4 regions of the Paenibacillus urinalis genome follow, and region 1 is predicted to be linked to each of the others. Evidence: riboswitches for the same ligand, from Rfam matches in the RefSeq annotation. Region 1 holds a riboswitch; each other region holds the start of a gene.

Region 1 (7,907 bases):
AAGTTCTGATCTTCAATGAATATTCGATTAAATATCAGAGACTAAAGGCGAATGCCATACAAGATAGGAGTAACTGCATTATATGAGTTTATTGACTGTAGAAAATGTCAGCCACAATTTTGGAGATCGCACATTATTTAAAAATGTTTCCTTCCGCTTATTAGCAGGAGAGCATGTGGGAATGGTCGGTGCGAACGGCGTAGGTAAATCTACGCTGATGAATATTTTGACAGGACAGCTGCTGAAGGACAGCGGCAAAGTGGAGTGGACACCGAAAGTCCGTTATGGATATCTGGATCAGCATACCAAGCTGACACCGGGCAAAACCATTCGTGACGTATTGAAGGACGCCTTCCTGCCTTTACTTGAACTGGAAAAAGAAATGATGGTCATTACCGAGAAAATGGCCGATGCCTCTCCAGAGGAATTAGAGCAGCTGCTTGAAGAAATGGGCGAGATTCAGGAGCAGCTGGATATGGGTGACTTTTATTTGATTGATGTCAAAGTAGAAGAGATGGCAAATGGGCTTGGTCTGAATGCGATAGGACTAGATCGGGACGTATCAGCTCTAAGCGGTGGACAGCGGACGAAGGTACTGCTAGCCAAGCTGCTTCTTGAGAAGCCCAACGTTCTTCTCCTGGATGAGCCTACGAACTATTTGGATGTTGAGCATATTGAATGGCTGACTCGTTATTTGAAGGATTATCCTTATGCCTTCATGCTGATATCACATGATACAGAGTTTATGAATCAGGTCGTGAACGTCATCTATCATCTTGAATTTGCGAAGCTGACCCGTTACTCGGCGAACTATAACAAGTTCCTTGAGATGGCCGATATTAACAAGAATCAGCATATTGATGCTTACGAGAAGCAGCAGGAATATATTAAGAAGCAGGAAGATTTTATCCAGCGCAACAAGGCTCGCTATTCAACCTCAGGACGGGCGAAGAGCCGTGAGAAACAGTTGGATCGTATTGAACGTATTGATCGTCCTGAAGAAGCGGCCAAGCCGGTGTTTGGTTTTAAGGATGCCCGCGCAAGCGGCAAGACCGTATTTGAAGGCATTGATTTTGAGATTGGTTATGACTATGCACTGCTTCCCAAAATGACCATGACGATTGAGCGTGGAGATAAGATTGCCATTGTCGGATGTAACGGCGTCGGTAAATCTACGCTTCTCAAGACAATTCTCGGAAAAATTCCTGCGCTGAGCGGGAAGACCTATCTGGGGGATTTCCTATTCCCGGCTTATTTCGAACAAGAAGTACGTCCCGGCAAAATTACACCAATTGATGATGTATGGAATGAATTCTCTCATTTGAATCAGCATGAAGTACGCGCGCATCTTGCGCGCTGTGGTCTTAAGAATGAACATATTACAAGACCGCTGAACATGCTGAGCGGGGGAGAACAGGCGAAGGTGCGTCTATGTAAGCTCATGATGCGTGAGACGAATTGGATTCTATTTGATGAGCCGACCAATCACTTGGATGTGGTAGCCAAGGAAGAGCTGAAGCGTGCACTCAAAGAATTTAAAGGCACTGTATTGCTCGTTTCCCACGAACCGGATTTTTACGAGGATTGGGTAACGAAGACTTGGAATGTAGAAGAATGGTCTACTAAAGTTTAATCATGATCAAGTTAAGACTTTCCAAATCCTTGCTTATGTGCTAACATATTCAACGTAATTCTACAACTATATAGTCTTTTCACTAGGGGGGCCGCACGTGCGCGGCTGAGATGGAATGAATCGATTCCGGACTCTTTGTACCTGATCTGGGTTATACCAGCGTAGGGAAGTGGGGAACTGATATGATGCTTGAGCGCAGGCTTTGTGATTCATCAATAGAGATACGCTCTGTAGATTTCATGTATCAGTCATTGTTGCATTTTATCAATGTAAACTTAACCACTTCCATTAGGAAGTGGTTTTTTTGTTGCTGCGATGGCTTGCGGAACATACGAGGTAATCACCCGCAGGCTTGTTTTCTCAATAAGGAGGTGATCTATCATATTGAAGCCCGAATCGAAGCCCAAACTTGAACTGCATGTGATCTCTCCCTCCTCATCTCCAGCTGCCTGGATTCCCATATTCTCGACAATATGGCCCTATACGACGGCTGTACATATCCGGGATAAACGTAGCACCGAGAAGGAACTCGAACAGTTCATAGATACCCTGATCCTTCATCAGATTCCAATGAGTAAGATAGGGTTCAATCGTCAAGTGGATCTGGTATTTAAGTATGACCCAGCCATTCTCCAAATCGGGATGAAGGAGCTTCATCAGATCGAGTCCCTCAAGAGCTCTATGACAAGCCGCGGGATTACAAAGACACGTATTGGCGTATCGGTTCATTCCCTTCAGGAGGCAAAGCAGGCCGAGCACCTGGGAGCTGATTATTTAATGTACGGTCATATTTATCCTTCCTCTAGTAAGCCGGGTGCTGCTCCGAGAGGAGTCGCCTCATTACAGCAGATTTGCACGGAGGTGCATATTCCGGTCATTGCGATAGGAGGAATAAAGCCGACAGATATAGATGAACTCGTAAATGCAGGAGCATCAGGTGTTGCCGTGATATCCGGGGTGATGAATGCAGCAGATCCGCTGGGTGCAGTGCAAGAATATCATCATGCGCTATGTCGTTATGGACCGATCAAGTAAAGGAGGAGGATGGACATGCAAGATTACGATCAAACCGTGGGTACCGTTCGCAGGTCAGAGTTTATCGTGGTAGGCGGAGGGGTTATCGGCTCAGCCATTGCTTATTTTTTGGCAAGGGATGGTAAGGATGTTCTGTTGTTGGAGGGAAAGGGGATGGCATCGGGAGCTTCAGGAGCTGCTGCAGGTATGCTGGCACCGCATTTAGAATTCTTCTCAACTCCTGCGCTAAAAAATTTGGCTGAACGCAGTCTTAAGCTAATTAAGCCATTAATCAATGATTTATCCAATATAACTCCTATCGATGTCGGGCTGAATAGTACAGGTTTTGTCTCGCCGTTTATGAATGATTCCATGGAATCAATAAAAACAGGCTATCAAGAGTATTGGAATCCACTCAAGCTTAGAACTGAGATTCCCGCGATCTGTGACCAAGCGGAAGGCGCTTATTATTATCCTGATCAGCTTCAGCTGTTACCCAACCAATTCAATAGAGCTCTAATTGATGGGGCTAAGGCCAAAGGTGCACGTTATCTGGAACAACAGCCGGTGGTATCAATTGATGTCCAGAATGGAGCCGTTCATGGTGTCGAAACATCAACAGGAAGCTACACTTGTGACAACGTCATTATCGCATCAGGACTTGGACTGGGTATCCGAGGGGGGCTGTCCAGCCTGGGAATAGACCTTCCTACAGTAGCTGTCAAAGGTGAAATGATAGCCGTTTCCTTACCTGAGATCAGATTGGATTATACCCTTTATACACATGATGTTTATCTTGTTCCAAAGCCAGGGGGAGAGATATGGATTGGGGCAACGAGCCTTCCTTTTCATAACGATAAGACGGTATCTGTAAAAGGAATACTTCAACTGCTCCATGAGGGAAGTAAATGGATTCCGCAGCTTGAACATGCTGCTTATGCTCGTTGCTGGGCAGGACTCAGACCACAAACGATCGATGGATTGCCTTATATCGGACAGTATAAAGGGATTACAGGATTATACATTGCGGCAGGACATTATCGTAATGGAATTCTTCTAAGTGCAGTAACAGGAGAAATGATCAGCAGACTTGTCGCTGGTGAGAGTGAAGAAGAGCTCGGAATAACCGAATTCTCACCTATGCGAATCTTGGAGAAGGGCAGGTTGGTTCATTGAAGATAGTCATTAACGGACAATATAGGCCGGTTGACGATTCTGTTATCTCAGTCAGCGATTTAATAGATTCCCTTGAATTAGGTGTCAAAACGGTGGTGGTCGAGTGGAACGATCAAATATTAACGAAAGATCTGCATTCCACAACGAAGCTTGCAGACGGAGACAAGATCGAGATCGTTCATTTTGTGGGAGGCGGTTAATGATGTTGAATATTGGAAATTATAGCTTTGGTTCTCGGCTGTTATTAGGTACGGGTAAATTCGATGACCTGTATGTTCAGCGCAATGCGGTAGAGATCTCCGAGACGGAAGTGCTTACTTTTGCAGTACGCAGACTGAATCTGGAGAAGAAGGATGAGCCTCATTTTCTGGATCAGCTCGACTTATCCAAGTACACATTACTGCCCAATACGGCTGGAGCAAGAACAGCGGAGGAGGCTGTAAAAATAGCTAGACTAGCAAAAGCCTCTGGACTATGTGATATGATTAAGGTAGAAGTGATCGGGGATCAGACTACACTTCTTCCAGACCCGCTGGAAACATATACAGCCTGCGAAATACTGCTTGCAGAAGGATTTGTTGTACTGCCATACATTTCGGACGATGTGATGCTTGTAAAGAGGTTGCAGCTGCTGGGTGTGCATGCGATCATGCCGGGAGCGTCTCCCATCGGCTCAGGTCAAGGAATCAACAATCCGAGGGCGCTGGAGCTGATTATTGAACAAGCCGCGGTTCCTGTAATCGTCGATGCAGGTATTCGTTCTCCTCGGGATGCAGCCTATGCAATGGAGCTAGGGGCGGATGCCGTTCTGCTGAATTCAGCAGTGTCAGGAGCAGGGGACCCTGTGAAAATGGCAGAAGCGATGAAATATGCTGTATGGGCAGGAAGGAAGGCTTACGAGTCTGGAATGATCCCGGTCAAACGCTACGCATCGGCAAGCAGTCCGATGGAAGGGATGATTCATACGTGAATAGACAGGATTTGAGCACAAATGCATTAGCCATATCTGATCGTTACTCGAGACAGGAGCTGTTCGCGCCATTCGGCAAGGTAGGCCAGCAGAAGCTGAAAAATAGTCATGTGGTCGTTATTGGAGCAGGGGCACTTGGAACGGGAATTGCGGAAACGCTGGTTCGTTCAGGCGTAGGTCGTATAACGATCGCTGACCGTGACTATGTGGAGTGGAGTAATCTCCAGAGACAGCAGCTGTTCAGTGAAGCAGATGCGATGTCCCGTCTTCCCAAAGCGATTGCTGCCGAGAATCGGCTTCGCCAAATTAATTCTGAAGTGAGTATTAATGCTTATGTTATGGATGTAGGCGCAGAGGAATTAGAAGAATTGATCACAGACTCAGATTTGATTATGGATGCCACCGATAACTTCGATACCCGGCTGATCATTAATGATATTGCCCAAAAGCACAATACGCCATGGATATATGGAGGATGTGTTGGCAGCTACGGTATCACATATACCATTTTACCTGGGGAAACCCCTTGCTTGAATTGCCTGCTGGGTGAGGTCCCGCTTGGTGGAGACACATGCGACACGGCAGGAATTCTTCCACAAGCGGTCCAGATGGTCACTGCGAATCAGACAGCAGAGGCATTCAAGCTCCTTACCGGAAATTATGAAGCGCTGAGGAGAAAGCTGCTCTCTTTTGACATGTGGCGCAATGAATATACCACGATTGGTGTCGATCTGGCGAAGAATCCGAACTGCCTCTCCTGCGGGCATGAGAGAACATATCCTTATCTAAGTGCAGCAAATACCGATCGAACCGATGTGTTGTGTGGGAGGGATACGGTACAGATCAGGCCTGCACGCAGAAGAGAGCTTAACCTGCAAGAAACGGCCGATCGTTTGCGCGCGCTCCATCAAGGTAAGGTTGAGGTGAATCCTTTTCTCGTCTCTTTTCATCTCAAAGCAGCAGTCCGACTGGTCATATTCAAGGATGGAAGAGCGCTGGTTCATGGAACGAAGGATGTAGCGGAAGCGCGAACGATTTATCATCGATATTTTGGCTGACCCAATATAGCTGTATAAGAACAAAAAATCCATTCCGAATCGAATGGATTTTTGTTGTTGTGTTTAGTCCTTGCTCTGTATGACGAGCAGAATGCCTTCCTTAATGGTAATCGTACCTGCTGAGCTTACAATTTGATTGCTGATCCCGAGCGAATCTCCTATGGACAGAACTGCGTCCGACAGAGGGTACATAAAGCCATCCAGATCGATTCCGCGAACCTCAGTCGTTAGAGGGATAAGTGATATATAGTCATATTCATTCTTATGTAAAGTAATACGAGAATCCGTTGCAGTAATCAGGTTGTTACGGTTTATAATGCTGCAGCGTATACCGTGCTTCAGGGTTTTGGATAAGATCTGTATATTCGCCAGCGTGTGATCGAGTCTCGAGCCTGTTGCGCCAAAAATAACAATTTCGGCTGGATGAAATGAGTAGGCATATTTTAGAGCAAGCTCTGTGTCAGACAGGTCCTTGTCAATGGGATCACACCTGACGACTTGGTGACTGTATTCTTCAATGCGCTTATATTGCTCCTCCGATACCGAATCAAAATCTCCAACTGCAATCGTAGGCTTGAGCTGCTGATGGACTAAATACCAAGCGCCGTAATCGGCACCGATTAAAATGTCGTCTGCATTCAGCTTCTCGATATATTCCTCATGAAGATCTCCTCCTGTAAAGATGGCAACTCTTGTGTTCGGCATCTGGCCACTTCCTTACTTCTTGATGTTCTTTTTCATTTGAGTATAGTCCACAAATAAAGGTTGCACAAATGGATCGCCCTTGACTACAATGGAACAAGTGTTGAATATGACTTAATGAGTGAGGTATAGATCGTAAGTGGAAATGAATGTGTTTGAGATCTTTAGTATTATAGGTACGATTGCTTTTGCCATGTCCGGTGCGTTCGTTGCTATGGAAGAAGACTATGATATATTAGGTGTCGTCGTTCTCGGAATGGTTACGGCATTCGGCGGCGGAGTTATACGAAATATATTGATTGGTGTTCCCGTTACTACATTGTGGAGTCAAGGCACGTTTATTATGCTGGCATTGTTCTCGATAGCAATCGCATTTATTCTGCCAAACTCATGGATCGGGCATTGGAAGAAGACAGAAATGTTCTTTGACGCGATAGGCTTATCGGCTTTTGCCATTCAAGGCGGACTCTATGCTGCCGAGATGAATCATCCGATCAGTGCCGTGATTGTAGCTGCGGTATTAACAGGGATTGGCGGCGGAATTATTAGAGATTTGCTGGCTGGACGCAAGCCACTGGTGCTCAGAGATGAAATATATGCAGTGTGGGCCATTCTGGCAGGGCTGATGATCGGACTTCATATTGCAGATGATACAGTAAGCTTACTGATTTTGTTTGGTGCGGTTGTCTTCTTCCGCATGCTGTCTGTTCACTATCGATGGAGACTACCGAAGCGTACGCTGCAGACGGTTGAGAATGAAGCTCCGGTTACACCAAGCAAGCAGCAGACTTTGAATAAATAATATATTTGTTGATATAGCGTGTAAGAAGGGAAGGGTGCAAGAGATGGTTCGAGTATTATTTGTTTGTTTAGGCAACATTTGCAGATCACCGATGGCGGAAGCTATTTTTCGTCATAAAGTGAATGAGAGGCATTTGGAGCAACACATTCTGGTGGATTCTGCAGGGACAGGGGATTGGCATATCGGAAAGCCTCCTCACGAAGGGACACAGAAGATTTTGAATCTGCATTCGGTTAGTTTTGAAGGAATGACGGCAAGACAGGTTACAGACAGCGACTTCGGTTCCTTTGATTATATTGTGTGCATGGATAACTCGAATGAGCGCAACGTCCGTAATTTACCCGGTGCAGAACAAGCCAACATATTAAAATTCATGGATCTGCTTCCTGATGAACCGCATAGAGAGGTGCCGGATCCATACTACACGGGTAATTTTGATGAGGTGCATAGACTGATCGATTTGGGCAGCGATGTGCTGCTGGATAGAATTACGAAAGAAAAGTTGAAATAATAATAGACCGGCTCAAGCAGAGCCGGTTTTTTTGTGTCATA
Region 2 (7,907 bases), 2.6 Mb from region 1:
AGATGCAGCCGCCTATGCGCAAGAACCAGGGAAGAAAAAGATAATGCTGCAATCTTGCCTGCCAGGTACAGGTGTATGCCGCTTGGGAGGAGGAAGAAGGAATGGCTGGAGTTAAAGATTACATGAACTCTTCTGTCGGCGCTAATCGCGAGAAGATTGAGTATCATGTTGAACAGATATTGAAGCTGATCGGTGAAGACACAGAACGTGAAGGTCTGCTGGAAACACCGGCTAGAGTTACCCGCATGTACGAGGAGATTTTTGCGGGCTATGAAGTAAATCCTAGAGATGTACTTGGTGTCACTTTTGATGAGAACCATGAGGAGCTCGTCATTGTGAAGGATATTGTGTACTACAGTCAATGTGAGCATCATATGGCTCCTTTCTTCGGCAAGGTCCATATCGGATATGTGCCAAGTGGACAAATTGTCGGACTTAGTAAGCTTGCGAGACTAGTTGAGGCTGTAACTCGTCGTCTGCAGGTGCAGGAGCGGATTACTTCGCAAATTGCGGACATCCTTGAGGATGCGCTTAAGCCGAATGGGGTCATGGTTGTTGTGGAAGGAGAACATCTGTGTATGTGTGCTCGTGGTGTGAAGAAGCCGGGCAGCAAGACAGTGACTTCTGCTACACGTGGTACATTCCGGGATAATGCCGCTTCCCGGGCTGAGTTCCTGTCTCTTGTTAAAGGTTAATCTCGAAATTTCGGAAAGTCTTGATCGAATTGATCAAGGCTTTTTTATTAGGGGGAGAAGACGCACATGGCGAGGGAAGATACACTGCTTCACAAATTCGAGGAGATCCAGATTTGGGAATCGCCGCTTATGAAGAAGGATGAGGACGTGCTTGAAGCTTTTGCATGGGAAGAAGTGATGTGCAGGCAAGTGGGGCTGGGGCATCGCCCTGTCGCTCATCTCTGGCGTCACGAGAATGCGCTTGTCATCGGTCTCCGAGACCGCAGGCTGAAGAAGGCGGAGGAAGCCATGCAGCAATTTCGGAATAAGGGGATAAGCACCTGTGTGCGTCCTTCTGGAGGTGCAGCGGTCAGACTGACCAGAGGAGTGGTGAATCTAAGTCTCATGCTTCCGAACCCTGGACATGCTATTAACATCCATGATGATTTTAAATCCATGGTTGAATATATTCGGAAGGCGATTCTTCCCTGGGGCGGTCATGCAGTGGCAGGAGAGATCGAAGGAGCCTATTGCCCGGGAGACTATGATGTCGCGATCAATGGACGGAAGTTTTGCGGAATTGCCCAGCGCCGTTTGGCCAAGGCCTATCTTGTTACCGGCTTTATCATCGTGGAAGGAAGCGGGGATGAGCTGACAGAAGACATCATCCAGTTCTATGATCAGGCAGCCGGGGATGCTGATGAGGGCTATCCTCAAGTGAGGTACGGGAGCATGGGAAGTCTAAATGAGCTGTCGGGTGTACCGTCTGCTGAGGCATACATGCAGTCTTTAATAGAAACGATCGGTGCTTCAGCAGAGAAGGTGTATACCGGAGCTAGGCCATCTGTTCCTCAATCCGAGGTGGAGCGCACAGTCGCCGTGTTAAAGGAGCGTTACGATTAAGCTCATCCTATAACAGGTATAGTGAAAAAAGACCTCAGAACGAGGTCTTTTACTTTGAGAATAGAGGTGCGATTAGACAGCCTACATTATTCTAAGAACTATGGAGAGCTGTCTTGGTACGTGCTTACTACTTTTAATAAGGAGTCCATTTCAGCTTGCGGGCTTCCTGGAATCGTTCTGCCACAGCAGGCCAGTTTACGACGTTCCACCAGTCCGTAATGTATTTCTTGCGTTCATTCTGATGCTTCAAGTAATAGGCATGCTCCCACACATCCAGTGGAAGAAGCGGAACAATATCATATTGCGATAGATTTTGATGCTTCTCTGCCTGTAATATTTCTAACCGATGTGCTCTTGGGCTCCACACCAACACAGCCCATCCGCCGCCTTCCACCTTATTGGCTGCTTCTGTAAAGTGCTTCTTAAATGCTTCATAGCTTCCGAAATCCTTGCGGATCTGTTCACCCAATGAACCGACAGGCTTTCCGCCGCCATTCGGGCTCATGGTGTCCCAGAAGATGGTATGGAGATAATGTCCTGCTCCGTTAAAGGCCAGCTCTCGTTCCCAATGCTTCACAAGCTCGAAATTCCCGGTTTGCCGTGCTTCCTGAAGCTTCTTCTCTGCGGTGTTAAGATCGTCAACATACGTTTTATGATGCTTGTCATGATGAATGCGCATCGTCTTCTCATCAATATAGGGCTCCAGCGCATTGTAAGGATAAGGCAGCGGCGGCAGCTTGTGCCCTCCAATCGGAACTGGAGACGCAGGAGGGGAGCTGTCTGCTGCTGCGGTGTCTGATACAGTGAGAGCAGCGGATAATTCCTGAACCAGTTCCTCGGAAGCTCCCGTTCGCGGTGACGACACTTCCGGATAAGGGAAGGGCTCTTCATTCCAGATGCTTCTAGGTTTTACTCTTTGGGAGATGGCTGCGGGTTGATCCAGTCCGCGGAGTCTGTTCACATTATGCTCTGATTGGTCCTGGATGTATCGGAAAACAACCTCAGCAGCAGGGTTGCTTGATAGAGCTGCACTATGCTCAAGGATATGTCCGAGATGGCGATGGAACTCCTTCGATTGGGTAAACGCAGCGGCGAGCAGCACATCGAGCTGACCAAGCGCATAATCATCCGGCGGCTGTACGCCTGTGCTTACCCGCTGAAGCAGATCATCGGCTGCATCGGCCGATCGTTGGAATACGCTTCCCCATTCATTGAGAAGCTTCACATAGGCCTCCTCAAGGTCCGGTGCAATCGAAGTAATCATATTTGTGCATCCCATTTCAGTATCCTTCCAAGACCTTATCTCTTCCAGCGCGCGCAGCGGTAAATAGGGTCCATAACTGAGCTCCATAAGCTCGGCACCTCCCAAGAATCATTCTTATTTAAACCTAATGTTATGCATAGCAGCAGACGGCGTAATGATCTAACGTATACTTATTCTCATTAGAGCTTGGACTATGATGACTTGTCAAAATAAGAGAGAGTTTGAAAAAGGATATGAGAAAGGCACCTGTTTAAAGGTGCCTCAGCTTAATCTATTTATGAGCGAGACTTATACCGCCAAGGAATGAAGACACCTTGTTCAAGTACTCTCTTGGATGCTCTCTGTATATGAGCTCATGACGTGCTTCCTCTACGATCCACACATCAGAGTTCGGATTGGTCTGGTTACTCGCAAAGAGCTCTGCCATTGGATAAGGCGCCTTCTCATCCTGGGTTCCATGGATGAAGAAGATAGGGATGTCATAAGCCTTTGATCTTACCTCCTGATAAGGAATGGAATTTAGACTGGTACCATTCAGGATCGGGAACAGCATGGTTAGAATTTGCAGGGTAGGCTGCTTCGGCAAGTCAATCTGATTCTGTATATTATGATACAGCGTATCCGGCTCCAGCAGGAAGGTGCTGTCGAGAATCATAGCATCAATGTCCTCGGTTTGAAGGGCAGCCTGGAGAGCAGTTCCTGCACCCATCGAGAAGCCCCATACGACAACTTCTTGAGCTCCCTTTTGCTTAGCGAGCTGTACTGCGCCAAGAAGCTGTTTCGATTCTGCCTTTCCGCCTGTAGCAACGACTCTTGTGTTCTGGGAGGCGAAGCCGTAATCGAACATAATGACATTAAAATTCTGCTGATGAGCGTAATGGGCCAAATCATACATAGGAATCCAGGATTCCTCCCGGTTGGCACCATAGCCATGACTGAACACAATCGTTTTGCTGCTGTTCTCCTCGGCAGGGATGTACCAGCCGCTGACGTTCCGGCTTCCGTCTGTAGCAGGGAAAGTCACCTCTTCATACTCCATGCCCTTGGACAGCAGCGGATTGGAATATACCGGAGCTACTGCCGGATAGGACAGTACCCATGCGATATAAGCATGAAGAGCAATAAAGCAAAATACAAGGAAAAATATAATCGATAAAATAAGGGCAACCACAATATGCTTAAAACGGATGAGCCGAGTGGAAAGTGCGGGAGGAGCACTCGATACGTTTTGATTAAGTGATCTATTCTCGGAGATAGGAAACATCATACTCCTCCTTCCAATAGAATGTTATATAGGACTAATTTACTAAAACCAACTTGTAATCAAAGATGAGGTTGGTATAACTTTATTCTTTATCCTATGATGCGTCCTGTCTAAAGTCAATCGATTGGGACTAATTGTTACACACTTGTAATGTAAGTGAAATTAATGGTGAAAAATGTTTGTCAAGTGAAGGAAGACTTATTCCGAAATGTTTCCATTATGATCGATGGATGAGAGAAAATGAGCTGTGTAATTGAGATTAATTCTCAATTAAATCTTTACTTTGATCCTCGATTCTCTTATAATTTATGTAACCAGGTTTCACGTGATGAAACAGAGAGGGGATTATGCCATGGAAGAGCAAGATCGCAAATTAACGGTTCGAGCGGTCGAGAGGGCATTGGATATTTTGTTATGCTTTACGGAGCAATCAGATCTGGGTCTTACAGAAATTTCTGGCAAGATCGGTTTACATAAAAGTACTGTGCATCGTTTGCTGACAACACTGGAGGACAGGGGATTTGTTGTACGCAATCCTTCAACAGAGAAGTATCGGCTTGGCATTCGCATATGGGAGCTTGCGGCACATATGTCACAGAGTGATGATCCGGCCATTCTGCTGCTGCCTGCGATGGAGCGTCTTCGAGATCGCTTGGGAGAGACAGTCAGTTTGTATTTGAAGGACGGCAATGAGCGGATACGCGTTCAGGCTGTGCAGAGTAATCAAGCAATTCGAAGGGTAGCGCCTGTTGGTGTGAGGCTGCCTCTGTCTGTTGGCGCATCGAGTAAAGTGTTGGTTGCGTTTGCAGCAAGAGAAGAGCAGGAGCAGCTGATACGCAATTTTGATATCCCCTTGTCTGTTGATCAAGATACTTATATGAGTCAGCTGCAAGAGATTAGAGAATTGGGATATGCAACGAGCTATGAAGAGAGAGAGCCTGGAGCAGCAGCCGTATCAGCGCCGATCTTTGATCGCAAGGGCAAAGTAGCGGCAGCCTTGTCATTATCGGGACCGGTCAGCAGGCTGTCAGAAGAGACGCTTCGGGAATATGCACCTATTGTTATGGAGACAGCGGCGCAAATGGGTTTCATGCTGAGGTAATGCTATCGGATTGGATGGAAAATAAAGGTTGAAAATATGCTGTGAATGAGATAATCTTGTATGGACCTTAATTCAGACAAAGGATGAGGTTAAACCATTTATTTAAACAACAATAACAATTTACTAGGGGAGCCCGAAATGCCGGGCTGAGATGGCACTGCAAGGTGCCGGACTCTTTGCACCTGATCTGGATCATACCAGCGTAGGGAAGTAATTGGCGATAAAATGTGGATAAGATCCGTGTATGAGGTGAAGCTTCTGCTAGTAGTCTATGCAGCTTCATTAGCCGGTACATCGGTAAGATCTTATTTGGATTAGAGCTGATTCCCCCTGTGGGAATCGGCTCTTTTTTGTTGCCGCAGCTTCTGCATAACTGGCTGTCGTTTGTATATCTTCTATCTTTCAAACACAGCTCAGGAGAGGGCTTCCCAACTCGAAAAAGGAGGAAGCACATATGAATCATTCGAACACAGAACTGAACACAGAGACATCGGCTATAAGAGGAGAACAATTAAAGGGCGAATCAGGAAGACTCCAGCCATTCCCCGCCAGCAAGAGGGTATATATCCAAGGATCAAGGCCGGACATTGCCGTACCCGAACGTGAAATTGAGCTCCATCCCACTAGCACACCCCAAGGGGTAGAGCAGAATGAGCCATTTCGGGTATACGATACGAGCGGACCCATGGGAGATATGAATATAGAAGTTGATATCCGTCAAGGCCTTCCGCTCTTGCGCCGGAATTGGATCCTTGAGCGTGAGGATGTTGAGTTTTATGAAGGAAGAGAAATACGGCCAGAGGATAATGGGATTCGATCCGACAGAAGTGCCCAGCAGGAGGTAGAGGTGTTCCCGGGTGTTAGAAGACAGCCGCTTAGAGCCAAGTCAGGTCGATGTGTAACTCAGATGCATTATGCCAGAAAAGGGATCGTGACACCTGAAATGGAGTTCGCAGCGATCCGCGAGGGACTCGATCCGGAGTTTGTACGGAGTGAAATTGCAAGAGGAAGGGCAATCCTGCCTTCTAATATCAATCATCCGGAAAGTGAGCCAATGCTGATCGGAAGCCGATTCCATGTCAAGATCAATGCGAATATCGGAAACTCTGCTGTTTCCTCTTCGATTGAGGAGGAGGTAGAGAAGATGAGCTGGGCTGTGCATTGGGGAGCGGATACAGTCATGGACCTCTCGACAGGCCGCCATATTCATACGACTAGAGAATGGATTATCCGCAATTCTCCTGTACCCATTGGGACAGTTCCACTCTATCAAGCACTGGAGAAGGTGAACGGGGAGGCAGAGAAGCTCTCCTGGGAAATATACCGAGATACGCTGATTGAGCAGGCGGAGCAGGGTGTAGATTATTTTACGATTCATGCAGGCGTTCTTCTAAGATATATTCCAATGACAGCAGAGCGAATGACTGGAATTGTGTCACGGGGCGGCTCGATCATGGCAGCTTGGTGCCTGGCACATCATCAGGAGAACTTTTTGTACACTCATTTTGAAGAGATTTGTGAGATTATGAGCCGATATGATGTTGCTTTTTCACTTGGAGATGGACTAAGACCCGGCAGCATCTATGATGCGAATGATGAGGCTCAAATGGCAGAGCTGGCAACACTCGGAGAACTGACGCAGATCGCCTGGAAGCATGATGTGCAGGTGATGATTGAAGGTCCCGGACATGTACCCATGCATAAGATCAAAGAGAACGTCGATCTGCAGATGGAGATCTGTCAGGAAGCCCCATTTTACACGCTGGGTCCACTTACAACTGATATTGCTCCCGGATATGATCACATTACATCTGCGATCGGGGCGGCGATGATCGGCTGGTTTGGCACCTCTATGCTGTGCTATGTTACGCCGAAGGAGCATTTGGGACTGCCGGATAAGAATGATGTAAGGGAAGGGGTCATTGCCTATAAGATCGCTGCCCATGCAGCCGATCTGGCCAAGGGTCATCCTAGAGCGCACAGAAGAGACGATGCCCTCTCCAAAGCGAGATTTGAGTTCCGCTGGAAGGATCAGTTCAATCTGTCCCTTGATCCGGAGCGTGCCTTATCCTATCATGATGAGACTCTTCCCGCAGAGGGAGCGAAGACGGCGCATTTTTGTTCGATGTGCGGACCCAAATTCTGCAGCATGCGCATCACTCAGGATATTCGGAATATGGCATCCGTCAAGGGAGTTAGTGAGAAGGAAGCGATCCATGCCGGTATGCAGGAGAAGGCCGAAGAATATCGGGGTCAGAACAGGTGAACGAACAATCTCCCAATGCATGAGGGAAATAATGTGAGATCCCGTTTCGTAGATTGCAGATTCTCCAATTGGTTAATATAAATGTGAGAGCCAGAAGCCAAGGAGGGAATCGCATTTATGAATACTTCAGCAGTGAATCAAGAAGCAATTGAGACGGTAAGAGATTTGATCAAGGATATAGATACAGCGATGTTGACAACCGTAACACCAGAAGGACTCGTCTCTCGTCCGATGAAGACACAGGAGGTTGAATTTGACGGAGATCTCTGGTTTTTAACTAAAAAGGACACCAATAAGTATCGTGAATTGATGCAAAATCCGCTGGTCAATGTAGCCTATGTCGGTAAATCCTATGTTTCCATACGGGGTGAAGCGGAGCTGATTCAGGATCCGGCGAAAGTGAAGGAGTTCTGGAACAAAGCCTATGAGATGCT
Region 3 (7,907 bases), 2.3 Mb from region 1:
ACAATGTCCTTGGTGATCACTTTACCTGTAAGGTATGCACTGTCCCATTGCATAATTTGAGGAGTAACGAGACCGATGACCCCAACCTTGAGCGTGTGCTCCTTACCGGACTCATCCGTTACCTTCTTCTCGATAATTTCGTACGGCTTATAATGGTTCACATCATTGCTCTCATCCTTATCGCCGTCGTCCTTATAAATATTAGCATTCACATAAGGGAACTCTGCCCCTTTCATGACCTGATCGAAAAATTCCAGTCCATAATTGAACTCATGATTCCCAGGTGTGGCCGCATCATAGTCAAGCAGATTCATCGCTTTATATACCGGATGGACCTCATCCCCCTTCAGCGGCTTAACCTTGGCTACGTAATCACCCAGAGGCGTGCCTTGAATAAGATCCCCGTTGTCAAATAGCATACTGTTCTTCGCTTCACTGCGTGCTTGCTTGATCAGTGTTGCTGTTCTAGCCAGACCATAGGTCTCAATCGCTTTATCCGTATAATAGTCATAGTCTACCAGGTTGGCATGAATATCTGTCGTTTCGAGAATACGAAGCTTAACCTTGGCTGCTTCCTCTGCGGACACCGGTTGTCCTGGAATGGCAAAGAGCTGAAACAACAGGGCTGCCGTGGCCATCCCTGCCAATAATGTATTCCTCTTCTTCAAAATGTACCCCTCCTGTATTAGGTCCTTCATTCTCTTGCCACTGACTCACTTTATGTAGAATCTATGCTGTCATCAAGCCTGACACCAAGACCTCCCTTGGAAGAAATATACTGCTAACTGATATTTTATACCAATATTTAGAAGTGTTAAAGAGAGAAGTTTTTGTTCACTGCACAACGTTCTGACTTATTTTTATTTAACACATACAAAAATGACTTTATTCTACAACGAACACGTTATATATTTTGACATAAGTATGTCGAGTATCCACGTTATATGTCCTTATACTGATCAGGGCTTAACTACATTCATACAAAAAAGAAGAGCAAAAGAAGCTTCCGTAAGCCTCTCTTGCTCTTCTCTCATTGTCGTATGAATGTCCACCGCTTGATGATCCGCTGATCCTGCAAACCATCAAATTACGCTTCCCATACCTGCATATCCTGACCCTTGCCTGTATACTCAATCCGTTTAGGCGTAATGTCCAAGATAACGTAATTGGGATCATCAGGTCCTGTAAACCATTTTTCCATATTGTTATTCCACAGCTGCTTACGGAGTTCACCATTACGGCTCACTTCTGCAGTACCTTCGATCTCGAGCAGGTCCTTCGTTCCGCCTGATTCGTAGCCGAGCAGCAGGCTGACATTCGGATTATCCTCCAGCTCCTCTACTTTGTGGGTACAACGGTTGGTCGCCATATAAATGCTCAGACCGTCATTATAGACAGCCATATATCTTGCCTTCGGCTTACCGCCTTCCACTGTTGCAAGCGAGCAATACGGATTGTCCTCAATAGCTTGTATAATATGTTGTTCCAGATCTGTTTTATTCATCGCACTTCAGGTCTCCTTTCAAAAATACACCCTCTATTATTAGTGTACCCTGCTCCTGAAAGTTGAACCCGTCGTTACCTAAAATAAACCTCTAAACCTCTACTTACACCGTTTACTCATTTACCAGGAAGCTGGTCCTTAGCCGAATAAACAAATACATCCTTTAACTCTCATCCTGCCGGACGGGAACCAGTCTCTCTCGATTTCCCATGTAAGGGCGGAGCGCCTTCGGTATATAAATGCTGCCATCCTCCTGCTGGTGATTCTCGAGAAGTGGAATCAGGATTCTTGGCGAGGCCACGGCCGTGTTGTTCAATGTATGGCAATACCTCAAATGACCTTCGTTATCCCGATAGCGGATATTAGAGCGGCGTGCCTGAAAATCATGCAGGTTCGATGAGGAATGCGTCTCCCCATAGCTGCCCCGGCTAGGCATCCAGGTTTCAATATCGTACTGTTTATATGTCTTTTGTGACATATCGCCTGTGCATACTGCCACGACCTGGTATGGAAGCTCCAGCGCCTGCAGCAGCTCTTCTGCGTAGCCTGTAATTTCCTGGAGCGCCTGCTCCGACACCTCCGGATCAGCCTCTGTCAGTACGACCATCTCTACTTTGGCAAACTGATGCACCCGATAGAGCCCGCGTACATCACGTCCTGCTGAGCCCACTTCACTCCGAAAGCTTGTCGATACGGCCGCAAGCCGAACGGGTGCTGCCACTTCAATGACTTCCCCGGCATAATACGAGATGAGCGGAACCTCTGAAGTACCGATCAGGAATTTGTCCTCTCCTGCAAGCTCATAAGTCTGTTCACGACCGGTTGGAAAAAATCCCGTGTTCTCCAGCGCCTCCTCCCGGACCATGATTGGCACCTCCATCGGCACGAAGCCGTGCTTCATCACGATATCCAGCGCAAGCTGCTGAACGGCGCGATGCAGCAGAACGCCGTCTCCCTTCAAATAGTAGCTGCGCGAGCCGCCAACCTTGACTCCACGCGGAGCATCAATGAGCTCATGGAGCTCTCCAAGTTCCATATGGTCCTTGATCGGGAATAGAGGATCACTGACCTCTCCGACCTGTTTTATAATGACATTATCCTTATCGCTCTGTCCTCTGGGCGTGTCAGGAGATACGATATTCGGAACGAGCAGCCGCAGCGCAGTATAACGGTCCGTCACCTCGGCTAGCCTTGCTTCTGCTTCTTCAATCTGCCCGTTCAACTGCCGCACTTCTTCACGAGCAGTCGCTGCCTCCTCCCGATTCCCCTCTCTCATCAACTGCCCTATTCTCTCCGAATCCATATTTCTCTGTTGCCTGAGCTTCTCCACTTCCGTCATCAGCTCACGACGTACATCATCACACGTTAGCAGCTCGTCTATAGATACGTCTATCTTCTTCCAATCCGCTGCTTCCTGAACCTGTGCAGCATGCTCTCTTAACCATTTCATGTCCAGCATTGTCGTCACCCCTAAGTTAAATTGGTCAAGCGAAAAAAAACATAGAGCGCCCTCATCCGTTGGGACGAGGAGCGCTCTATGCTCGCGGTGCCACCCAATTTATTGAAGCAGACTTCATGCGGTCAGCATTAGGTTCCACTTCAATCACTTTGGTTCCGCGATAACGGGCGGTGCCGATTAACTTAGGGGAAGACTAGCGCCTTCCCTTGGCGAGAATACCTCCGAGTTGGATGCTCTTCACAGGCATTTTTTCACGTTTTCAATTAACGGTATTATAATTTAGACATTTCCATATGACAATGATTTTATTCTTGATTATGCTGTACTTTCCAGCCAAGGAGGGCTATAATTAGCTTCTGAAATGTCCTAAACTTCATATTCAACCTCAAGGGGTGCTGGGTTAGCCGGCTGAGATAGTATCCGTGAAAGCGTGTTAGATACGTACCCTTTAAACCTGATCTGGGTAATGCCAGCGTAGGAATGGAGAGAATTCGAGTGTGCTGTTCTATTTTACTGACAGCCCTTAGCCCTTACGTCAGCATGCGTCCCTTATCCGGGACGCTTTTTTTATTATGGTCGCAAGAATGCCATTGCACTCTATCCGATCTCCCTTATCAGTATGGCTATCAAGGTAGCCTCAATTGAACTTATAGGAGTTATTATGGAAATTTCGTCAAGAATAGGGGTAATTGAAAAGGAGAGAGAAACGTGTACAAAAAGTTAGGAATGCTGTTTCTGGCGGTACTCATGATGATCATGACTGCCTGCGGCAATAGCGGCACATCGAATGAGGAATCTGGTGCAGGCGCGGAGGAGCCGGCAGCGAGCGATAGCCTCCGCGACATCAAGGTCGTCCTCGACTGGACGCCAAATACGAATCACACCGGCTTATATGCTGCAGTAAGTCAAGGCTTCTACAAGGAAGAAGGTCTGAATGTCGAGATTATTCAGCCCGGTCAAGCCGGTGCAGATACGATGGTCGCTTCTGGAGAGGTACCTTTTGGCGTAAGCTATCAGGAAGGGGTCACCCAAGCACGGACACAAGGCGTGCCGATCGTATCCATTGCTGCCGTCATTCAGCATAACACTTCCGGCTTTGCAGCTCCTGCGGACCGCAATATTGAATCTCCGAAGGACTTCGAGGGTAAAACCTATGGAGGATGGGGCAACCCGATTGACTCAGCGGTTCTGGATACAATTATGGGTCTTGAAGGTGCGGATGTAAGCAAAGTACACAATGTAAACATGGGGGATGCCGATTTCTTCACCGCAACGAAGCGAGACATCGATTTTGCCTGGATCTTCTACGCCTGGACGGGTATTGAAGCCGAGCTTCGCGGGGAACCGATCGATATGTTCTACGTTAAGGACTATTCCGAGAAGCTGGATTACTATACACCTGTACTTATTACGAATGAGGCGACCATTGACGAGGATCCGGAGCTGGTCAAAGCCTTCATGCGCGCAACGACCAAAGGCTATGAATATACAATTAATCATCCAGAGGAAGCCGCAGCGATACTCAGCGAGGCCGTGCCTGACCTCGACAAGGAGCTCGTGCTTGAGAGTCAGAAATGGCTCAGTCCGAAATATCAGGATGACGCCGCTCGCTGGGGCGAGCAAAAGGCAGAGGTATGGCAGAACTATTCCGACTGGATGGCTCAGCACGAGCTGCTGGACCAGCCGCTGGATGTCGAGAAAGCTTTTACGAATGAATTTCTGCCACAACAATAATTACTAAAGAAAGCGTTGGTGACCCATATGGCTCAAACATTGCTAAGTATTCAAGTCATTCCGAAGACACCTAATGGAGAAGATTCGATCCCTTATGTAGACCGTGCCATTGAAGTGATACAGCAATCCGGGGTGAAATATCAGGTCCATCCCCTTGAAACGACGCTGGAGGGCGAGCTTCCTGAGCTGCTCCAAATTGTGCAGAGAGTTCATGAGGTACTCATCGAGGCTGGCAGCCCGAGCATTATTTCACAAATCAAGATTGCCCATTACCCAAGCGGAATCAGCATGGAAGGACTAACGGAGAAGTATCCATCATGAAGCGTGTTGTAAGAAGTGTGCTGCCGCCTGTTGCGGCGGTCATCCTCTTTTTGGCGGTATGGCAAATAGCCGTGCCGCTTTTTCACATTGAGAAGTGGATTCTGCCAAGTCCTGTTGATATTACCCGTGAAGCAGCTGCACAAGCTGCAAGTCTTACTGAACATACTTGGGCGACTGTACAGCTTACTCTGCTCGGCTTCGGCATCGGCGCTGCGATCGGTCTTCTGACAGCCATGGTGCTGCATCTAGTTCCATTTATGAAAACGGCCCTGTATCCATTGCTCATTCTTAGCCAGAATATACCTACGATTGCACTCGCACCGCTTCTGATGATCTGGTTCGGATTCGGTCTGCTGCCCAAGATCATCGTTATTACACTGGTCTGCTTCTTTCCGATCGCAGTATCTGCTATGGACGGACTGATGCAAACGGACCGCGCGATGCTGAGCTACATGAGAATGGCCGGGGCCAGCAAGGGGCAAATCTTCCGCAAGCTGGAGGTGCCACACGCGCTCCCATCCATCTTCTCAGGTCTCAAGATCGCAGCAACCTACAGCGTCATGGGCGCAGTCATTGCCGAATGGATCGGGACAGACAAGGGCATCGGCTATTATATGATGCTGCAAAAATCGGCCTATCGGACAGATCGGGTATTCGTCGCCATGGCTATCATCGTTCTCTTGAGCCTGCTCCTCTTCGCCATCATCGCTATGCTGGAGAGAGCGCTCGTCCGCTATAAGACAGATGATCATAGAAAATCGGGTTCATAAGACGGTTTGAGTCGATGAATCTTATCCAATTACGAAAGGAGGATATCCTAATGCATCCTTTATTAGAAGTGTCAGACATCCGCTTATCATTTCGTCAGAAAAAGCAGCAGCTTCATGTCCTTGATCACATATCACTTACGGTTGGCCAGGGTGAATTCGTCTCGATTATCGGACCCTCGGGCAGCGGAAAGAGCTCTTTATTTCAAATCATTGGCGGACTTATTCAGCCTGATGCAGGAACAATCCGCTTGGACGGAGAAGTGGTAACAGGAACTCGTGGCAATATCAGCTATATGCCACAGCAGCCAGCCCTGCTCCCATGGCGGACAATCGCGGATAACATCAAGCTCGGCAGCGAGGTTGCTCCTGCTAAGTTCCGCAGCAGGCAAGGAGCAGATGATGCACGATCCACGCAGCAATGGATGGCTAAGGCTGGTCTGAGCGGCTTTGAAGATATGTATCCACACAAGCTGTCAGGCGGAATGCAGCAGCGGGCTGCCTTTTTGCGCGCACTCTTAAGTCCACAGGAGCTTATGCTGCTCGATGAGCCGTTCAGTGCGCTCGATGCACTGACGAGAAGCGAGATGCAGGAGTGGCTGCTCGGGATATGGGAGCAATCGAAGCGTTCGGTGCTATTCATTACGCATAATATTGAAGAAGCGCTTCTGCTGTCAGATCGGATCTATGTATTTTCGAATCGCCCGGCCACCGTACTCCATGAGGTGAAGGTCCCATTTGTCCGACCAAGACAGGAAGTGCTGACAGAGGACCCTCAATTTCTCCGCTTGAAGCGTGAAATATCCGAATGGATGCGGGAGGAAAGACGTAAACAGCCGGTGAATGCCGGCTCTTATCCGCCGAACACGAAGTAAATCACTAGGAGGTGATAAGCGTAATGCAGCAGTCTGAAGAGGATTTAGCGCCTGTCATTGACTCGCATATTCACCTGGATCAGTATGAAGACGAGAAGCAGCCCTTGCGTCTGTCGTTCGCACAGCATCAAGTGGAGGCTGTAATTGCTGTATCCACCCATCTTGTCTCCTGCCAGAGAACAGAGAAATTAGCGGCCTCCTCTCCTTCAGTGATCTATCCTGCGTATGGATATCATCCGGAGCAGCCCGTCCCTTCTGAGTCGGAGCTAACAGCATTATTTGAGTGGATGGAAGAGCATCTGAACCACATGATCGCCGTAGGTGAAGTCGGCCTGCCCTACTACACGAGATTGGAAGCCGAAGCCGATGGTAAGTCTCTGAAGATGCAGCCCTACATCCATATGCTGGACAAGTTCATCGGGTTCGCCAAGAAGCACGATAAGCCCATCATTCTGCATGCCGTTTATGAGGACGCAGACATTGCTGTCGAGCTCTTGGAGTCTCATCGCTATGCCAAAGCGCATTTCCACTGGTTCAAGGGTGCAGAGCACACAGTCATGCGCATGGCAAAGAACGGATATTTCATCTCTTTTACACCCGACATCGTATATGAAAAAGAAATTCAGGATCTTGCCAGCATCTATCCCCACGATCAGATTATGGCAGAGACGGATGGCCCTTGGCCTTTTGAAGGCCCTTTTGCCGCGCAGAAGACGCATCCGCGAATGGTAAAGGACGTGATCCGCGCCTGGTGTGATGTTACAGGAATCAAGCTGGAAGCAGCATTTGAGTTATTCTATAACAATACCAAACGCTTCTACGGGATTTAACACCAGGTATGGACAAGCCATGCATCTTACATATCAGCTTCGCCATTCATGCCCCCTGATAATTCAGGGGCTTTTTCAGCTTCATGAGCGGTGATCCCGTACATTTCTTTGTCCATTTCGTTCTCGTAGTTCCCCTTTTCATGCAGCCATTATTTGAACTATTGTCGTAAACGCAGGAAAGAATTAAAATTTGAGAGCAACCAGCATACGGGTACAAGAATTAGCTGAAGAAGTAAACCGTAACATTTCATGCGCTCACTTCAGTCTGATCTTATTCCATTTGCCGCCTTCAAAAATGTAAGCACTTTCATAAAAATGAAAGGAAACGTGGATTATATGTTTGGCTCCCGTTACTTTAATACACTTCGCAACCAAATCTTTATCGGCTCTTTGATCGTTATGCTGCTCGTCCTAGGC
Region 4 (7,907 bases), 2.5 Mb from region 1:
CAGAAGAATGTGGTTCAGGTCATCCGGCTGGTGAGCCGCGGTACCGTAGAGGACAAGATGTATGAGCTTCAGCAGCGTAAGAAAAATCTCATAGAAGAAGTGATTCAGCCAGGTCAGGAATCATCATCCACCTTAAGTGAGGAAGAAATCCGCGAAATACTGGCGATATAGCATAGATGATCCTGCATAAAAGAAAAGGATAGAATCGACAGATACCCGCCGTTGTACAGGTATTCGATTCTATCCTTATTTTGCTTTAATTGAGCTTTGATTTATCCTGCTGCTGCTCGAGCTTGAGCTTCTCCGGAGTAACGTCATCTCCGTTCGGATCTACGATGGTCAGTCCGGATATCGTGGACAATACCTGTCCGCGGATCGCCTTCAAATATTCCTCACGAAGCGCCTTCTGTTCGGTAATTTCCTCCGCTGTCAGGCCTTCTTTCTTCTGTTTGCGGCTCAGCTCATTAATTCTATTTAATGAAGGGATCTCCATGGTATCAGCCTTCCTTTCAAGCTACATTGTATCCTGACAGTTTACTGTATGATACGGCTTATTGCAACCCGAAGGGTAGAAGATAGGCTGTTATCTGCTACTCTATAGCTTTGGTTCTGAGCAGCGTAATACTCATTGCAATAAATATGAACCCTGTCGCTTTGTTAAGGATCGTCTTCATCTTGACGTTATTTCTCAGTTTACCCGTTGCTGTGGACGAGAAGGCGGCGATCAGGATGCTCCAGATTCCTCCGGTCAAGCAATATGTAAGACCAAGCACTACAAAAGGCAGTGGCGAAGCATCGCTGCCCGGGGCAATAAATTGCGGCATAAATGCGAGAAAAAACATGGCGACTTTAGGATTGGTTACATTCGTGAAAAGGCCTTGTGTAAATATTTTGGAATTCGATAACTCGGAAGGCGTATCTACAGGTCCACCATGAGACTTAGCCTTAGGCGATGCCTTGTCGATCAGCATTCGAATGCCGAGATACGCTAGATAAATTGCACCTACAACCTTGATGACATTGAACAGAACAGCAGAGCTCATCAAGATCACGGATAAACCGAACGCAGCAAGCAGTGTATGCACAACGCCCCCTGCCGTAATGCCAAGCGCCGAAACAATGCCCGCCCGCTTCCCCTGAGCCACACTTCTGCCAAGAACATACATCGTATCAGGCCCTGGCGTAATATTGAGCAGGATGGACGAGATCAGAAATACTTCGAAGTTAATAATACCCAGCATGTGGAGCCCTCCTTTGTTGTAAATATCATAATTCATGTTTACCAATTTGTGTAGACAATCGAGTCTTTACAAAACAGGAGAAAGCGTATAATGGGTTACGATTGGAACAGCATAATCGAAATACAGCACTAGGGGTGCCTTAACTGGCTGAGAGACCAATACGTCGATGATATGGACGATGGCGGTTAACCCTTTACACCCGATCTAGATCATACTAGCGTGGGGAAGTGCGGGGATATGAAATGATATAGGCCCGGAACCGGCATCCGATCTGACACAAGCTTCAGTTCAGATCAAGCAAAATTCAGGGCATTACATTTTATTGAGCTGCACTCACTCAGGGGTGCAGCTCTTTTTTGTGTTGTTTCAGCAATACGAACCTGAGGAGATGGAGTAATGAGTACAGAAGTATGTGGAACAAGTCGAATCGTGGGCTGTCGTTTTTCGCTATATCCGATGAGCGATCGGTTTGTTGATATTATTCTTGGTGCAATCCAAGAGGCGGATACCTCCAAGGTATGGACAGAGACCGGTGATGTAAGTACCTGCGTACGCGGCAGGCTTGAGCATGTTTTTGACGTTATGAAGGCGATTTATCTGCATGCAGCCAAGACAGGCGAGCACGTGGTGTTCAGCGGCACCTTCTCTATTGGCTGTCCGGGTGATTCGGCGGGTGATGTATACATGTCAGAGGATGCTGTCCGAATGAATGAAGACATCGTATCCTCTATCCGTATTGAAGGAGCAGCGGAATATGCCCTATACGCTCTCGGAGAGCCGGAATACATGAAGAAGATTGCGAACGTCGTTGATATTGCGAAGGAGGATGGCAGCTACGGCGGAGGTATTCATTACGCTACACGCCTAGAAGGGGATGTACATACGATCTTCAAGACACTGGAGCAATCCTTTGAAGTGACGCAGGAATCGGTGTCCCATGTCGTAATGACCGTAACGCTGTCCTGCAACAGTCCTTCTAATAAGAAGCAAGGGAAGGCGGAATAACGTATGGGAGCCTGGAAGCTGCGTGACATTATCGTATTAAGCTCATTGTCCGTTGTATTTGCCGTCATTTATCTCGTATTTTTACAAATTGGCAATCTGCTCACCGGTGTCATGGGACCGATGGGTTATGAGGTGATCTTCGGAATCTGGTTCATTGTCTCCATTATTGCTGCCTATATTATCCGCAAGCCAGGGGCGGCCTTTTTGTCCGAAACTATTGCTGGCATTATTGAAGTACTGATTGGAAACACAACCGGTCCTATTCTTATCGTATCGGCGATGATTCAAGGTCTTGGAGCAGAAATGGTCTTTGCAGCGGTTCGTTATCGTAAATATTCGCTGCCCGTCCTGATGCTGTCAGGTATAGGGGCAGCAGTGTTCAGCTTCGCCTGGGGCTACTTCCGGTCCGGCTTTGCTGCATTATCACCTGAATTTGTCATCGCCATGCTGGCGGTACGGATCATCAGCGGAGCAATTCTGGCCGGTCTGCTCGGAAAATGGATTGCGGATGCACTGGTTCGTACGGGTGTGCTGCGAAGCTTCCCGGTTGCCAAAGCAGCAGCCCGGTCACACAAAGCATAATGGTACTCCACACGGACAAAGATCAACCTGTCGATGAGACTTGCAGGTCCGCTGCTGCCATTGAAGTGAGAGATTTGACTCTTCAGTATGAGGAAGAAGCTCCGCTTATATTAAATGGGATCACATTCGACTTGATTCCAGGTGAGATGCTGCTGCTCCTGGGACCAAGCGGGAGCGGTAAGAGCTCGCTCGCGCTGTGTCTGAACGGAATTTATCCGCAAGAGATCGAGAGTCTGGTTACGGGAAGCGTCAGGATATGGGGCAGGCCGATGGTAGAGCAGAGTGCAGCATTGCATGCGCAAGCGGTAGGGATTGTCTTTCAAGATGTCGATAGCCAGTTCTGTATGCTGACAGTAGAAGAAGAGGTTGCCTTCTGCTTGGAAAATGTGGAATGTCCACATGAGAGGATCCGCAGCCGAATGGATGAAGCGCTTGAGATGGTTGACCTGCTGCCGTACAGAACGGCTCAGATTCACACTCTCTCCGGCGGCATGAAGCAGCGTCTAGCGATTGCCTGTGCACTCGCGCTTCGCCCCGGCATCCTTGTATTGGATGAGCCGACGGCCAATCTTGACCCGGTGGCTACTCGTAATCTGGCTCAGCTCATCTCATCACTTCGCAAAAAGCATGGAATAACGGTGCTCCTAATCGAGCATCAGCTGGATGCCTGGATGGCAGACATCGATCGTATTGCCCTAATGGATCAGGAAGGACAGATATGCCGAGTGGCTGCACCGAGCGAGTTTTTCTCGAAATATCGTGCTGAACTGGAGCAAATGGGGATTTGGGTGCCTGGCCCAGTGAGCCTGCAGCGGCAGCTAAGTGAATATGTACCGGGATCGGCGGATGTTCTTCCACTCACTGCTGAAGAGCTCATCCATTACTGGGTATCACGTCCTAAGCTTGAGCAAGGGCAGGTAATTGACTACTTGCAGAAGAGCTCTGAGCTATCTCTGTATTCTAGAGGAGATGGAGAGAGACATGCTCCTGTGCTGGAGGCACATGGGATGACATTTTATCGACAGGATCGGCCTGTCATTCAGAATGTCTCTCTGCGGGTGAGAGCAGGTGAATTCATCGCTATAACCGGACCGAATGGAGCAGGGAAGTCTACGCTGGCCGGGCTTCTGTCCGGATTGCTCACGCCTAAGGAAGGGCGGGTTCTTGCTGGCGGAGAGGATATGATCCGGGTGCCGGAGTCTGTCATCCGCAAGCGGGTCGGCCTCGTCTTTCAGCATCCCGAGCATCAGTTCGTTACGGATAAAGTGAGCGAGGAGCTTGCATTTGGACTGCGCCTGCAAGGTAAGTCCGAGGAAGAGGTTCAGCTGAGGACAGCAGAGCTTCTATCCGAGTTCCGGCTGTCTCACCTTGCAGACTACAGTCCCTATGCACTGAGTCAGGGCCAGAAACGAAGACTCAGCGTAGCTTCGATGCTTGTGGAAGAGCAGCAGGTGCTTATATGTGATGAGCCCACCTATGGCCAGGATGCCTATGCATCTCTGAGGCTGCTGGAAGCATTGAAGTCCAGGGTCCGGCAAGGACTTACGGTCATTATGATCACACATGATATGGAATGGGTCCGCGCTTACGCTACTCGTGTGATTGTGATGATGGAAGGAAAGATAGAGCTGGACGACAGCCTGTCAGCACTGTGGCACTGGCCTGAGGAGCGACTTGCTGAGGCGAAGCTGGTGCTGCCGCTTGAGGTACAGCTGGCAAGAGCATTAGAAATGGACTCTAGCATCAGAACGGAGAAGTTCCCGAATACAGCTGAAGCCCCTGTCCATAATTCAAGTGTGTACGAAGCACTTACAAGTTCAGACGAAGCAAACGCAATCACATTCGAAGCTGGAAGTGCAGTCAAATCAGCCGGAAGTGCTTCCGCTTCTTCTCAGCACGGCGGCTGGAATCTCCATCATATGAATCCGAGTATTAAGGCCCTTGCCGTCACCCTTGGTGTCATACTGCTGTCACTCGCATTTGATCCCTTCACGCAGCTGAGTGCTTTAATCGTAACGATCCTGCTTACGGCGTGGCTTGGCCAAGTATCCTGGCGCAGATGGGTGCTGCTGTTTGCACCATTCTTGATCATGGCCCTCGGCTATGTGTGGACAGCGATTGTCTTTCCGAGAGAGAGCATCGTTATGAATGATGAAGTATGGATCAGGATCGGCGGGTTTGAGGCGGGACGAGAAACGGTGCTTACCGCTCTGTCTCTCGGGCTTCGTACGCTCACCTTCTCTGCGCTCTCGCTCCTGTTCATTCTTACGACAGATCCGGTGAAGCTGATCTTTAGCCTGATGCAGCAGTGCAGGCTGTCCCCGAAGCTCGCTTACGGGATTATGGCAGGTTATCGCTTCTTGCCGCTGTTCCGGGAAGAGCTTGCGACGATGCAGCAGGCCCACCGTATGCGGGGGATTCAGCGGGAGAGGGGAGTGCGCTTTATTCTTCACGCGTTCAAGAGGTACTCGATTCCGCTGCTGGCCAGCAGCATTCGCAAATCCGAGCGGGTAGCTGTCGCCATGGTATCCAGAGGATTCACGGGGAAGCGGGATCGTGATTTTTATTTGAAGCTGCAAGTAAGATGGCAGGATTGGGGCTTCCTGATGATATTGCTGGCGGCGATTTCTCTATGCTTTTTATTGGCCGCACAGCTTGGATATTTGGAATGGTACGGAGGACAGCTGTAACTGGTTAAACATACGAAATAGGAGGATACATGACATTTGTCATACTCATGAGTTGACGTTTATGACTTCAAGGGGTGTCCTTATTCTTCTACAATGGAAGAAGAATAAGGACACGAGTCCAAAGGAGCGCTAAGTTACTTTGCCTGTCCTGCTGTGAAGGAGACGATGTCATGTCTGCATCATTTAAATCCCAGTTAAAAAAGGAAGTAGCTCCTTACGAAAAAACGGAGCTCAAAGCAAGTGTAATTCAAATGGTAAATACGCTTATTCCTTTATTTGTGCTTTGGTATTTGGCCTACGTAAGTTTGTCGGTATCCTACTGGCTCACCTTGCCTATAACTTTGGTTGCTGCCGGTTTTGTCATTCGGACATTCATCATATTTCATGACTGCTGTCATGGTTCTTTCTTCAAAAATAAAAAAGCAAACAACATTGTGGGTACGCTGACGGGTGTGATCTCACTTACCCCTTATATGCAGTGGAAATACAGTCATTCGGTGCACCATGCCTCCAGCGGTAACCTGGATAAACGAGGAATCGGCGATATATGGATGATGACCGTCACCGAATATAATGAATCACCATGGTATACCAAGTTTTATTATCGTGTCTATCGTAATCCGATCATTCTGTTCGGAATCGGTCCGATTGCGGTGTTCTTGCTGCAATATCGATTTAATCGGCGCGGTGCTAAGCGCAAGGAACGCTTAAATACGTATTTAACGAATCTGCTGATCGTGAGTGTATATGCGCTGCTCATTCTGGCCATCGGCTGGAAGGCATTCCTGCTTGTCCAGGTGCCGGTATTTTATTTTGCAAGCATGCTTGGCATTTGGCTGTTCTATGTTCAGCATACCTTTGAGGATTCTTATTTCGAGAGTGAGGAAGAATGGTCTTATATTCAAGCTGCTGTCGAAGGCAGCTCCTATTACAAGCTTCCGAAGCCGCTGCAGTGGATTACGGGTAATATCGGATTCCATCATGTCCACCATCTGAGCCCGAGGGTGCCTAACTACCATTTGGAGGAGGCACACAACGCCACACCGCCTTTGCAGCAAGCTACGACGATTACCGTCCTGGAGAGCTTCAAGGCGATGAGGTTCCGATTGTGGAACGAGGATATGAAGAAATTTGTAACGTTCAGGCAATACAAGAAAGGGCAGCGTCTCAAGGAGCGTGCTCAGCGAGAGCTCGCAGACAAGAAGGCAGCAGCCATTTAAATAGGAAGCATAAGACTTCAGTGCTTATGGTAAGATGACTATAGATAATCATATCTGTAGTCTTTTTATTATTAGGGCTGCAGCGGATGATGAACTCTCGGAAATGAGCAGGTGAACTTAAATGAACAGCATGCATCGCTGGCAGGATATGTTTCGCAAAAATACGGGCCTGAACCCTTATGTATGGCTGGTCTGTTTTATATTGCCGTTTTATTTTATTATCGGATCTTCCTCCAAAGGATATGTTGTATTCGGTGTTCTGCTGATCATCCTCTTCTTCGGCTCGAATCTGCTCGGACTTGTCATGAGGGGATGGCCGGTATACATCTGGTATGGGCTTCAAATCGCGATATCTGTTATGATGGCGCTTATCTTCGGCTTTGTTTATTTTTCACTTTTTCTGGCTTTCTTCATTGGGACGATTCAAAATAAGGCCGGATTTATTACGCTGTATACCGTACATCTTGTCACGACCTTTATTACGATTAATTATTCACTGGCTTCTGCCAATGAAGTGGTCATTAAGCAGCTTCCTTTTGTACTGATCAGTATGATGGCTGTGATACTGCTTCCTGTCAACACCTATAACAAAAATAAACAAGATCGGCTCGAAGGCCAGCTGGAGAATGCGAATAAACGGATCTCCGAGCTGGTCAAGCTAGAAGAACGGCAGAGAATATCGCGTGACCTGCATGATACTTTGGGTCAGAAGCTGTCGCTTATTGGCCTGAAGAGCGAACTGGCGGGCAAGCTAGTTGTCCGTGATCCGAAGCGTGCACAGAGTGAGATGGATGATGTAAGGCAAACGGCACGCACCGCACTGAAGGAAGTGCGCGAGATGGTCACCCAGATGAGAGGGGCGCGGCTGGAGGACGAGCTGTTTCGAATCCGTCAGATTTTGAAGGCGGCTGACATTGAGCTTCATATTGAAGGGGAAGAGCATCTAAGTGACCTCTCTTTAATGAACGAGAATGTGCTCGGAATGTCGCTGAAGGAAGCAGTGACGAATGTGGTCAAGCATAGTGAGGCGACCAGGTGTGACATAACGATCCATCCTGAACGAACCGAGCTGGCAGTTATCATAAAGGATAATGGGCGGGGGATTGGAGAAGCGGCTAAGAAGTCACGGGGCAATGGGCTGCGAGGAATGAAGGAGCGGCTTGAATTTG

What was found. Region 1 has a riboswitch for thiamine pyrophosphate ahead of PUW25_RS16130 (thiamine phosphate synthase). Riboswitches for the same ligand answer to the same signal wherever they lie in the genome.
Region 2: linked by a shared signal. The riboswitch ahead of thiC (phosphomethylpyrimidine synthase ThiC) and the one ahead of PUW25_RS16130 (thiamine phosphate synthase) in region 1 are both predicted to bind thiamine pyrophosphate.
Region 3: linked by a shared signal. The riboswitch ahead of PUW25_RS01760 (ABC transporter substrate-binding protein) and the one ahead of PUW25_RS16130 (thiamine phosphate synthase) in region 1 are both predicted to bind thiamine pyrophosphate.
Region 4: linked by a shared signal. The riboswitch ahead of PUW25_RS04520 (YkoF family thiamine/hydroxymethylpyrimidine-binding protein) and the one ahead of PUW25_RS16130 (thiamine phosphate synthase) in region 1 are both predicted to bind thiamine pyrophosphate.

The regions. Positions count from the first base shown of each region.
Region 1 is NZ_CP118108.1:3,504,297-3,512,203, reverse strand. Features, by position in the region: gene PUW25_RS16135 (ABC-F family ATP-binding cassette domain-containing protein) at 83-1,633, shown strand; TPP riboswitch at 1,708-1,818, shown strand; gene PUW25_RS16130 (thiamine phosphate synthase) at 2,018-2,668, shown strand; gene thiO (glycine oxidase ThiO) at 2,684-3,823, shown strand; gene thiS (sulfur carrier protein ThiS) at 3,820-4,023, shown strand; gene PUW25_RS16115 (thiazole synthase) at 4,026-4,793, shown strand; gene PUW25_RS16110 (thiazole biosynthesis adenylyltransferase ThiF) at 4,790-5,851, shown strand; gene PUW25_RS16105 (thiamine diphosphokinase) at 5,915-6,556, opposite strand; gene PUW25_RS16100 (trimeric intracellular cation channel family protein) at 6,699-7,355, shown strand; gene PUW25_RS16095 (low molecular weight protein-tyrosine-phosphatase) at 7,399-7,866, shown strand.
Region 2 is NZ_CP118108.1:636,585-644,491, forward strand. Features, by position in the region: gene PUW25_RS02950 (YneF family protein) at 1-44, shown strand, start outside; gene folE (GTP cyclohydrolase I FolE) at 102-695, shown strand; gene PUW25_RS02960 (lipoate--protein ligase family protein) at 762-1,577, shown strand; gene PUW25_RS02965 (Fe-Mn family superoxide dismutase) at 1,711-2,928, opposite strand; gene PUW25_RS02970 (alpha/beta hydrolase) at 3,113-4,105, opposite strand; gene PUW25_RS02975 (IclR family transcriptional regulator) at 4,458-5,207, shown strand; TPP riboswitch at 5,323-5,433, shown strand; gene thiC (phosphomethylpyrimidine synthase ThiC) at 5,662-7,473, shown strand; gene PUW25_RS02985 (pyridoxamine 5'-phosphate oxidase family protein) at 7,591-7,907, shown strand, end outside.
Region 3 is NZ_CP118108.1:361,338-369,244, reverse strand. Features, by position in the region: gene PUW25_RS01775 (bifunctional 2',3'-cyclic-nucleotide 2'-phosphodiesterase/3'-nucleotidase) at 1-668, opposite strand, end outside; gene PUW25_RS01770 (pyridoxamine 5'-phosphate oxidase family protein) at 1,088-1,504, opposite strand; gene serS (serine--tRNA ligase) at 1,668-2,963, opposite strand; TPP riboswitch at 3,342-3,461, shown strand; gene PUW25_RS01760 (ABC transporter substrate-binding protein) at 3,690-4,697, shown strand; gene PUW25_RS01755 (thiamine-binding protein) at 4,725-5,018, shown strand; gene PUW25_RS01750 (ABC transporter permease) at 5,015-5,788, shown strand; gene PUW25_RS01745 (ABC transporter ATP-binding protein) at 5,839-6,660, shown strand; gene PUW25_RS01740 (TatD family hydrolase) at 6,684-7,490, shown strand; gene PUW25_RS01735 (sensor histidine kinase) at 7,827-7,907, shown strand, end outside.
Region 4 is NZ_CP118108.1:1,014,080-1,021,986, forward strand. Features, by position in the region: gene PUW25_RS04505 (DEAD/DEAH box helicase) at 1-171, shown strand, start outside; gene PUW25_RS04510 (DUF896 domain-containing protein) at 257-493, opposite strand; gene PUW25_RS04515 (LysE family translocator) at 591-1,241, opposite strand; TPP riboswitch at 1,362-1,484, shown strand; gene PUW25_RS04520 (YkoF family thiamine/hydroxymethylpyrimidine-binding protein) at 1,638-2,246, shown strand; gene PUW25_RS04525 (ECF transporter S component) at 2,250-2,828, shown strand; gene PUW25_RS04530 (energy-coupling factor transporter ATPase) at 2,828-5,518, shown strand; gene desA (Delta(5) desaturase DesA) at 5,689-6,738, shown strand; gene PUW25_RS04540 (sensor histidine kinase) at 6,869-7,907, shown strand, end outside.